2 regions of the Streptomyces sp. NPDC048001 genome follow, and region 2 is predicted to be linked to the other one. Evidence: riboswitches for the same ligand, from Rfam matches in the RefSeq annotation. Region 2 holds a riboswitch; the other holds the start of a gene.
The links. Region 2 has a riboswitch for S-adenosylmethionine ahead of thrC (threonine synthase). Riboswitches for the same ligand answer to the same signal wherever they lie in the genome.
Positions count from the first base shown of each region.

Region 1: another riboswitch for S-adenosylmethionine. It lies ahead of ACGF15_RS19030 (aminotransferase class V-fold PLP-dependent enzyme); the one in region 2 lies ahead of thrC (threonine synthase).

Region 1 is NZ_JBIDBN010000009.1:303,149-307,552, forward strand. Features, by position in the region: gene ACGF15_RS19020 (rhomboid family intramembrane serine protease) at 1-186, shown strand, start outside; gene ACGF15_RS19025 (Lrp/AsnC family transcriptional regulator) at 183-464, shown strand; gene ACGF15_RS19030 (aminotransferase class V-fold PLP-dependent enzyme) at 517-1,953, opposite strand; SAM riboswitch class IV at 2,201-2,318, opposite strand; gene trpD (anthranilate phosphoribosyltransferase) at 2,408-3,472, opposite strand; gene ACGF15_RS19040 (cytochrome bc complex cytochrome b subunit) at 3,602-4,404, opposite strand, start outside.
Region 2 is NZ_JBIDBN010000010.1:329,276-333,679, reverse strand. Features, by position in the region: gene ACGF15_RS20815 (trehalose-6-phosphate synthase) at 1-535, opposite strand, end outside; gene ACGF15_RS20810 (hypothetical protein) at 593-784, opposite strand; gene ACGF15_RS20805 (glucosyl-3-phosphoglycerate synthase) at 832-1,773, opposite strand; SAM riboswitch class I at 1,892-2,036, shown strand; gene thrC (threonine synthase) at 2,054-3,358, shown strand; gene ACGF15_RS20795 (MoaD/ThiS family protein) at 3,355-3,633, shown strand; gene ACGF15_RS20790 (cold-shock protein) at 4,080-4,283, shown strand.

The DNA.
Region 1 (4,404 bases), on a different contig from region 2:
GTGCTCGTCTTCTGGTTCGCGGTCCAGTGGGTGGCGGCGCAGAACGCCGGGCCCGGCCCGGGCGTCGCCTATCTCGCGCACCTGGCCGGGTTCACCACCGGCTTCCTCTTTGCCTGGGGCCGCTTCCGGCCGGGGGCTAGAGTGAGGGCGTCTACAGCGGCCAGCGAGGGAGAAGGCAAGCCGTGATCACTGCGATCGTGCTCATCAAGACCAGCGTGGACCGCATCCCCGAGATCGCCGAGTCGATCGCCGCGCTGGACAGCGTCAGCGAGGTCTTCTCGGTGACCGGGACGTACGACCTGATCGCCATGGTCCGGGTGGCGCGGCACGACGACCTCGCCGACGTCATCCCCGGGCGCATCAGCAAGATCCCGGGTGTCGAGGGCACCGACACCCACGTCGCCTTCCGGACGTACTCGCAGCACGACCTGGAGGCCGCGTTCGCGATCGGCCTCGACGCCTGAGCCCCGGGAGCCGCCCGGCCGCTCCCGCCCGGCCGGGCCCGGGGCGGGGCGGTCAGCCGCGGTCCGGCACGCAGCGGCTGCCCTCGGTGCGGTAGCGCAGGCGCGCGCCGTCGCGGACCAGTTCCCGCACCGCGGCCAGGAAGCGCGCGATGTGCTCGTCGGGGGTCCCCGCGCCGAAGCTCACCCGGACGGCGTTCAGCGGCGCCGAGCCCCCGGGCGCCGGCTCCGGGGCCCCGCACTCCCCCGCCTCGCCCCGGCCCGCGCCGAGCAGCGTGCGCACCAGCGGATGGGCGCAGAACAGGCCGTCGCGGACGCCGATCCCGTACTCGGCGGAGAGGGCCGCCGCGACGTGGGAGCTGTTCCAGCCGTCGACGGTGAAGGACAGCACGCCCACCCGCGGCGCGTCGTCCCCGAACAGCGACAGCACCCGGACCTGGGGGATGTCCGCCAGCCCCGCGCGCACCTCGGCGACCAGGCGCTGCTCCCGGGCGACGAGGCCGGGGAAGCCCGCCTCGGTCAGCGCCCGGCAGGCGGAGGCGATGGCGTAGGCGCCGATCACGTTCGGCGAGCCCGCCTCGTGCCGGGCCTCGGTGGTGTGCCACTCCACGTCGAGCCCGCCGGCTCCCCCGCCCTCCGGGCGCCGGGCCACGGTGCGCGAGGCGCCACCGCCCGCGAGGTAGGGCTCGGCGGCCCGCAGCCAGTCCGCCCGCCCGGCGAGCACGCCCGAGCCGAACGGCGCGTACAGCTTGTGCCCGGAGAGGGCCACCCAGTCCGCGCCGGTCTCCCGCAGGGACACCGGGTGGTGCGGCGCGAGCTGGGCGGCGTCCAGCACGATGCGGGCGCCGTGGGCGTGGGCGGCGGCGGCCAGCTCCCGCACCGGCCAGAGCTCGCCGGTCACGTTGGAGGCGCCGGTGACGCAGACCAGGGCCGGTCCGTGGGGGTCCCGGTCGGCGAGTGCCCGCTCCAGGGCGCGCACCGCCCCGTCGGGCGTGCGGGGCGCGTCGAGGACGGTCAGCTGCGCACCGCGCCAGGGCAGCAGGGAGGCGTGGTGCTCGGTCTCGAAGACGAACACCCGGCAGCCGGCGGGCAGGGCGGAGGCGAGCAGGTTGAGCGAGTCGGTGGTGGAGCGGGTGAACAGGAGCTGGTCGTCCTCGCGGCAGTCGAGGAAGGTGCGCACGGCCGCCCGGCTGCTCTCGAAGAGGTCGGTGGACAGCTGGGAGAGGTACCCGGCACCGCGGTGGACGCTGCCGTAGTACGGGGCGTAGGCGGCGACGTCGTCCCAGACCCGCTGGAGCGCCGGGGCGCTGGCCGCGTAGTCGAGGGCCGCGTAGCCGATCTCCCCGCCGGTCGCCAGGGGCACGGTGACGTCCCGGCCGAGGACGGCGAGCGGCCCGGGGCGACAGACGCCGCCGTCGGCGGCGGCGGGGGCCGGGGCGCGGCGGGCGGAGGGGGCGGCGGTGGCGGTGGCGGTGGCGGGGCGCACGGACATGGCGGAGTCTCCCGGCGGGAAGGGCGAACGGGCGGCGACGACCCGTCGCGGCGTACGGGGATGCCTCGACGCACACGCGGAAGGGGTGTGCGGAGGGGGCGGGGAGGGAGCCCGGGGGCGCCTCCCGGGCGTGGTTCGAGCGGGCGCCGCCGTCCGCGGCAGGGCGGGACGGGGCCGTCGAACGACGCCCTAGCGCATTCGCTTGCTCACGGGACAGCTCCTCGACCAGGACCCCGGAGCGGTGAGGGGTCCGCGCTTGCCGCAGACCTCGCTGCCTGCGGCCTGGTCTTCACCCGGGGCACCCCGCCACGGACGGAGGGTTGCCGGACAGCGGGCCGGGGCCGTGGTCGCTGTCACTCATGACCTTGGTGAGCATCCTGCCACACGTGCGGGACGCCACGGGCGCGGGGTCCGCCATCCGGACCCCGCCCCCGCACCGCCGCGTCCGCGGACCTCAGGCGTTGCTGGCGGCCACCCAGCGCTCCAGGGCGGCCCGGGCCTCGCCCGAGTCGATGGACCGCGCCGCCCGCGCCACCCCGGCCGCGAGCTGCTCGTCCAGGGTGCCGTCGGTGGGCTCCAGGGCCACCAGCGCGGCCGCCGCGTTGAGCAGCACGGCGTCGCGCACCGGTCCGGTCTCCCCGCCGAGCAGCCGGCGGGCCACATCGGCGTTGTAGGAGGCGTCCGCGCCCCGCAGCGCCTCCACGGGCACCAGGTCGATCCCGATGTCCCGGGGGTCGAAGCGCTCCTCGCGGACGGCGCCGTCCCGTACGACCCACACGCGGGAGGTGGCGGTGGTCGTCAGTTCGTCCAGGCCGTCGTCGCCCCGGAAGACCAGGGCGGAGGAGCCCCGGGCGGCGAGCACCCCGGCCATGATGGGCGCCATGCGGGCGTCGGCGACACCGGTCGCCTGGGCCTTCACCCGGGCCGGGTTGGTCAGCGGGCCCAGGAAGTTGAAGACGGTGCGGATGCCCAGCTCCCTGCGGGCGGAGGCCACATGCCGCAGCGCCGGGTGGAAGCGCACCGCGAAGCAGAAGGTGATGCCCGCCTCCTCGGCGACCTCCGCCACCCGCCGGGGGGTGAGCTCCAGGTTGACGCCGAGCTTCTCCAGGACGTCGGAGGCGCCGCTCGCCGAGGAGGCCGCCCGGTTGCCGTGCTTGACCACCTTGGCCCCGGTGCCGGCGACCACGATCGCGGACATGGTGGAGATGTTGACCGTCCTGGCGCCGTCCCCGCCGGTGCCGACGATGTCGACGGTGCGGCCGGGCACCTCGATCAGGTTGGCGTGCGCGTACATGGTGCGGACCAGTCCGGAGATCTGCTCCACGGTCTCGCCCTTGGCGCGCAGGGCGACGGCGAAGCCGGCGATCTGCGCGTCGGTGGCCTCGCCCCGCAGGATCCGGTCCATGGCCCACGCGGTGGCCTCGGCGCCCTGGCCGCTCTCGTCGAGGACGGCGTTCAGCACGGCGGGCCAGGAGAGGTCCGCCACGCTGTCGCCGCCGTCCGGGGTCACAACGTTCATGGTCCGCTCCTGGGGTCCACAGCCAATGGGGTTCGGGTTCCACCCTATCCAGCGCCGGACGGCCCGAAGGGCCCCGTCCAGCGGATGGACGGGGCCCTTCGGGCGTGTGGCGACGCGTGTGCCGGGGGGTCAGTGGTGGCCGTGGCCGCTGGTGATCTCCCGGTACTCCTCGGACGTGGGCTTGGCGACCTGGTTGTCGCCGCCGTAGTAGCCCTTGTTGAGCTTGACGCGCAGCTTCTCCATGCGCCCGATCTTGCGGCGCACGCCGTTCTCGTCGACCTCGGGACCGAGCTCGGCCGGGGCGTACTGCTCGTGCGCCGTCAGCTTGTAGCGGTCGGCCTGCGAGAGCGGCTCGTGGACCTCGACGAACTCACCGTGCGGGAGGCGCTTGATGATGCCGGACTCGCGCCCGTGCAGCACCTTCTCCCTGTCGCGGCGCTGGAGGCCGAGGCAGATGCGCTTGGTGATGACGAAGGCGAGGACCGGTCCGACGAAGTACGCGATGCGGACGAACCAGGTGATCGCGTTGATCGACATGTGGAAGTGCGTCGCGAAGATGTCGTTTCCACCGCCGAGCAGCATGATCACGTAGGCGGTGACCCAGGCGACACCGAGCGCGGTGCGCGTCGGCGCGTTGCGCGGGCGGTCCAGGATGTGGTGCTCGCGCTTGTCGCCGGTGATCCAGGACTCGATGAACGGGTAGAGCGCGATCGCCCCGAGGACGAGCCCGAAGACCAGCAGCGGGATGAACACGCCCAGGACCAGGGTGTGGCCCCAGAGGTTGATCTCCCAGCCCGGCATCACACGGATCAGGCCCTCGGCGAAGCCCATGTACCAGTCCGGCTGGGCGCCCGTGGACACCTGGTCCGAGCGGTAGGGGCCCAGCGCCCAGATCGGGTTGATCGTGAACAGCGCGGAGATGATCGCGATCA
Region 2 (4,404 bases):
ACTCGGGGGGCGCCCAGGGCGTGTGGGAGAAGTGGCCGATTCTCAGGTCGGGCCGCCGCTCGCGGAGCATCCCCGGCACCAGCGCCAGGTGGTAGTCCTGCACCAGCACCGCCGCACCGTCGGCGGCCTCGGCGGCGAGGGCCTCGGCGAAGGCGCGGTTGTAGGTCCGGTACGCCTCCCACTGCCGCTCGAAGTCCCGGTCGAACACGGGCTCCAGGGGGGTCTGGTAGAGCATGTGGTGGAGGAACCACAGAACGGAGTTGGCGATGCCGTTGTAGGCGGCCGCGTGGACCTCCGGATCGATGTCCAGCATCCGGACACCGTCCTCGCCCACGCCCTGGCGCACCGCGTGACGGTCGCCCTCGCCGAGGGCCGCGCACACCCACAGGGACCGTGCGTCGGACCCGATCGCCGAGAGCCCGGAGACGACTCCGCCGCCCCCGCGCCGTGCTTCGACGCCGCCGTCACCGGTCGGCGTGTAGGAGACCGGGCCGCGGTTGGACGCGACGAGGATCTGTGCAGCGTCGTGGACCATGTGGCGAACGTAGCCCGTACCACCCGGGCTCAAACGTGCGTGCGGCAAGGCCGCGGCTCAGTGGTCGCGTTTCCGGCCACGGACGGCGGCGACCGCGACGACCCCGGCCGCGGTGAGGCTGAGCGCGACTCCGCCGAGCAGCCAGAGCTGCTCGGCGGCGGTGCCCGTCCGGGCGAGGTGCTGGCCGTGCTGTCCCGTCAGGGCGAGGGAGCGGCCAGTGGCGTACAGGAAGGCATCCATGGCGTCCATAGGGTGAAAAGGTAGACAAGAACGACAAGCACACCGTGGATTGCCCGCTATGCGGCATGGCGTGCCGCGTACTCCCCGATCTCCCGCATCGGCGGCCGCTCCTCCGTGTCCACCTGGTACGTCCGGGGTACGAACCCCCGCTCCCCGCGCTCGAACTGGGTGAGCGAGGGACGCACCAGATGGCCCCGGGCCAGGCGCAGTTGCGCGGTGCGGTAGATCGCCGCGGCCATCCGCCCCAGCGCCTGCCCGTCCTGGTGGCGGTGCTTGCGGGTGCCCACGTCCACCTGCGCCAGCGCGTCCAGGCCGACCGTGGCCAGCGCGTCCACCAGCAGCCCGATCTCCACGCCGTAGCCGACGGGGAAGGGCAGCCGCTCCAGCAGCGAGCGCCGCGCCGCGTACTCGCCGCCCAGCGGCTGGACGAACCCGGCCAGCTGCGGCCAGTGCAGATTGAGCAGGGGGCGGGCCACCAGCTCCGTCACCCGGCCGCCCTGCCCCGGCTCCCCGGCCAGCGGCCGGTCGTGCATGGCCTTGACGAAGTGGACGTCGGGCTCGGTCAGCAGCGGCCCGACGGTCCCGGTGACGAAGTCGGGGGAGAAGTCGCGCAGGTCCGCGTCGACGAAGCACACCACGTCGCCGCCGGTCACCAGCAGGGAGCGCCACAGCACCTCGCCCTTGCCCGGCACCGCCGGCAGCCGCGGCAGCACCGCGTCCCGGTGGACCACCCGCGCCCCGGCCGCGGCGGCCACCTCCGCGGTCGCGTCGGTGGACCCGGAGTCGAGCACGACCAGCTCGTCGACCAGCGGTGCGGAAGGCGTCATCAGCTCCCCGCGGATCACGGAGACGATCTCGCCGACCGTCGCCTCCTCGTTCAGTGCGGGGAGCACGACGCTGACCGTGGTCTCCTGCTTGGCGGCGAGCAGCCGTCCCATCGGGCGGTCCGCCACCGTCCAGGACCGCCGGGCCAGCCAGCGCTCCACCTCATCCAGCACGTGATCTCCATCTCGCGGATCGGACGACCGGCTCAACCGTCCGGGGGTTCGGTTACAGTCTTGAACAACGCGGACGACCGTCGCATGTCGGGGTGGTACCGCGCGGACAATCGAATACCGCTCATCCAGAGGGGCAGAGGGAAACGGCCCGTTGAAGCCCCGGCAACCCTCCAGCCGGTCTCGTTGCGTACGACGCGAGGCTCCCGGCTAGGGAAGGTGCCAAATCCGTCTCATGGCGAGATGCGCCATGAGGAAGATGAGGAGAAAGGGCCTCGCCTCCATGGCTGTACAGACTTCTGCCACCGCCGCTCCCTCCGCCGCCGGCACGGGCGCCGTCGATCTCGGCCCCGCCTCCGGGCTCTCCTGTCGCGAGTGCGGTGAGCGCTTCGACCTGGGCCCGGTCTTCGCGTGCGAGGTCTGCTTCGGACCGCTGGAGGTCGCCTACGACCTCCCCACCGGCGACCCCGAGGGGCTGCGCAAGCGGATCGAGAACGGCCCCGAGAACATCTGGCGCTACGCGCCGCTGCTGCCCGTCCCCGCCGACGTCGCCTCCAAGCCCAACCTGAACCCCGGTTGGACCAAGCTGGTGCAGGCCGACAACCTCGCCCGCGAGCTGGGCATCGAGCCGGGGAAGCTGCACGTCAAGGACGACTCCGGCAACCCGACCCACTCCTTCAAGGACCGGGTCGTGGCGCAGGCGCTGGAGGCCGCCCGCGCCTTCGGCTACACCACCCTGTCCTGCTCCTCCACGGGCAACCTCGCGGGCGCCGTCGGCGCGGCCGCGGCCCGCGCCGGCTTCCGCAGCTGCGTGTTCATCCCGAGCGACCTGGAGCAGGGCAAGGTCGTCATGGCCGCCGTCTACGGCGGCGAGCTGGTCGGCATCGAGGGCAACTACGACGACGTCAACCGCTTCTGCTCCGAGCTGATCGGCGACCCGGCGGGCGAGGGCTGGGGCTTCGTCAACGTCAACCTCCGCCCGTACTACGGGGAGGGGTCCAAGACGCTCGCCTACGAGATCTGCGAGCAGCTCGGCTGGCGCATCCCCGACCAGATCGTCATCCCGATCGCCTCCGGCTCCCAGCTCACCAAGATCGACAAGGGGATCCAGGAGCTGATCCGCCTCGGCCTGGTGGAGGACCGCCCCTACAAGATCTTCGGCGCCCAGGCGGAGGGCTGCTCCCCGGTCTCCGCGGCCTTCAAGGCGGGCCAGGACGTGGTGCGCCCGCAGAAGCCGGACACGATCGCCAAGTCCCTCGCGATCGGCAACCCGGCCGACGGCCCCTACGTCCTCGACATCTGCCGCCGCACCGGCGGTGCGGTGGAGGACGTCACCGACGCGGAGATCGTCGACGCCATCAAGCTGCTCGCCCGCACCGAGGGCGTCTTCACGGAGACCGCGGGCGGAGTGACCCTGGGTGTGGCGAAGAAGCTGGTCGAGGCCGGTGCCATCGACCCCTCCCTCACCACGGTCGTCGTCAACACGGGTGACGGCCTGAAGACCCTCGACGCGGTGGAGCCCACGACGGGTATGACCGCTGTCATCCGCCCCAACCTGGACTCCTTCCGAGAGGCTGGCCTCGCATGAGCGTCAACGTCCGCATCCCCACCATCCTGCGCACCTACACCGGCGGCCGGGCCGAGGTCAGCGCCGAGGGCGGCACCCTCGCCGAGGTCATCGCCGACCTGGAGAAGAACCACACCGGTATCGCCGCCCGCGTCCTGGACGACCAGGGCAAGCTGCGCCGCTTCGTGAACGTGTACGTGAACGACGACGACGTCCGCTTCGAGCAGGGCCTGGAGACGGCGACCCCCGAGGGTGCCGGCGTCTCGATCATCCCGGCGGTCGCGGGCGGCTGCTGAGCCCCGCGGGAGCCCCGTCCGGAAGGGCCCGGTGCGCGCTGGCGCGCCCGGGGCCCCGGAGCCGGCCGTTCTGCCCCCTCCCCGAGCCGTCGGGAGGGGGCATTTCCGCATGGTTGAGCGCGGTAGAGTCTGGGAAGCCCCCTTCGCCTTCTCCGCGGGAACGGGCTCCCCACCGCAAGAAAGCGGCCAAAGTCTGTGCGTGAAATGCCTTGATAGTGCTGTTTTGTCGGGCCCGACTTGCCCCGGAAAGCCACGTATTCGCATAGATCACTCGATCGGTCCTGCCCGGATTTCTCGTCCGATTGACCTGTTGCAGAGGGCAGTTGGGCAGATACATTCAGCCGCGGTCGACGCGTTCCGGCGCACACCCCACCTGTCGGGGTGAGGTCTGACCCGGGTCCGCGAAGTGCGGTCCTGTGCAAGGGCCAGTAATAGGGGAGTTAGGCATGGCTCAGGGCACCGTCAAGTGGTTCAACGCGGAGAAGGGGTACGGCTTCATCGCGGTCGACGGTGGTGCGGATGTATTCGTCCACTACAGCGCCATCCAGATGGACGGCTACCGCACCCTTGAAGAGGGTCAGCGGGTCGAGTTCGAGATCTCGCAGGGCCAGAAGGGTCCGCAGGCGGACATGGTCAAGCTCGCCGTCTGATCCGATCGGTCCAGGCGCGTTCGGCCACCGACGCACTCAGGCCGAGGGGCCCGCATCCCGACACGCTCGGGACGCGGGCCCCTCGCGCGTGTCGGCCCCGCCCCGCCACACGCGACGGCGC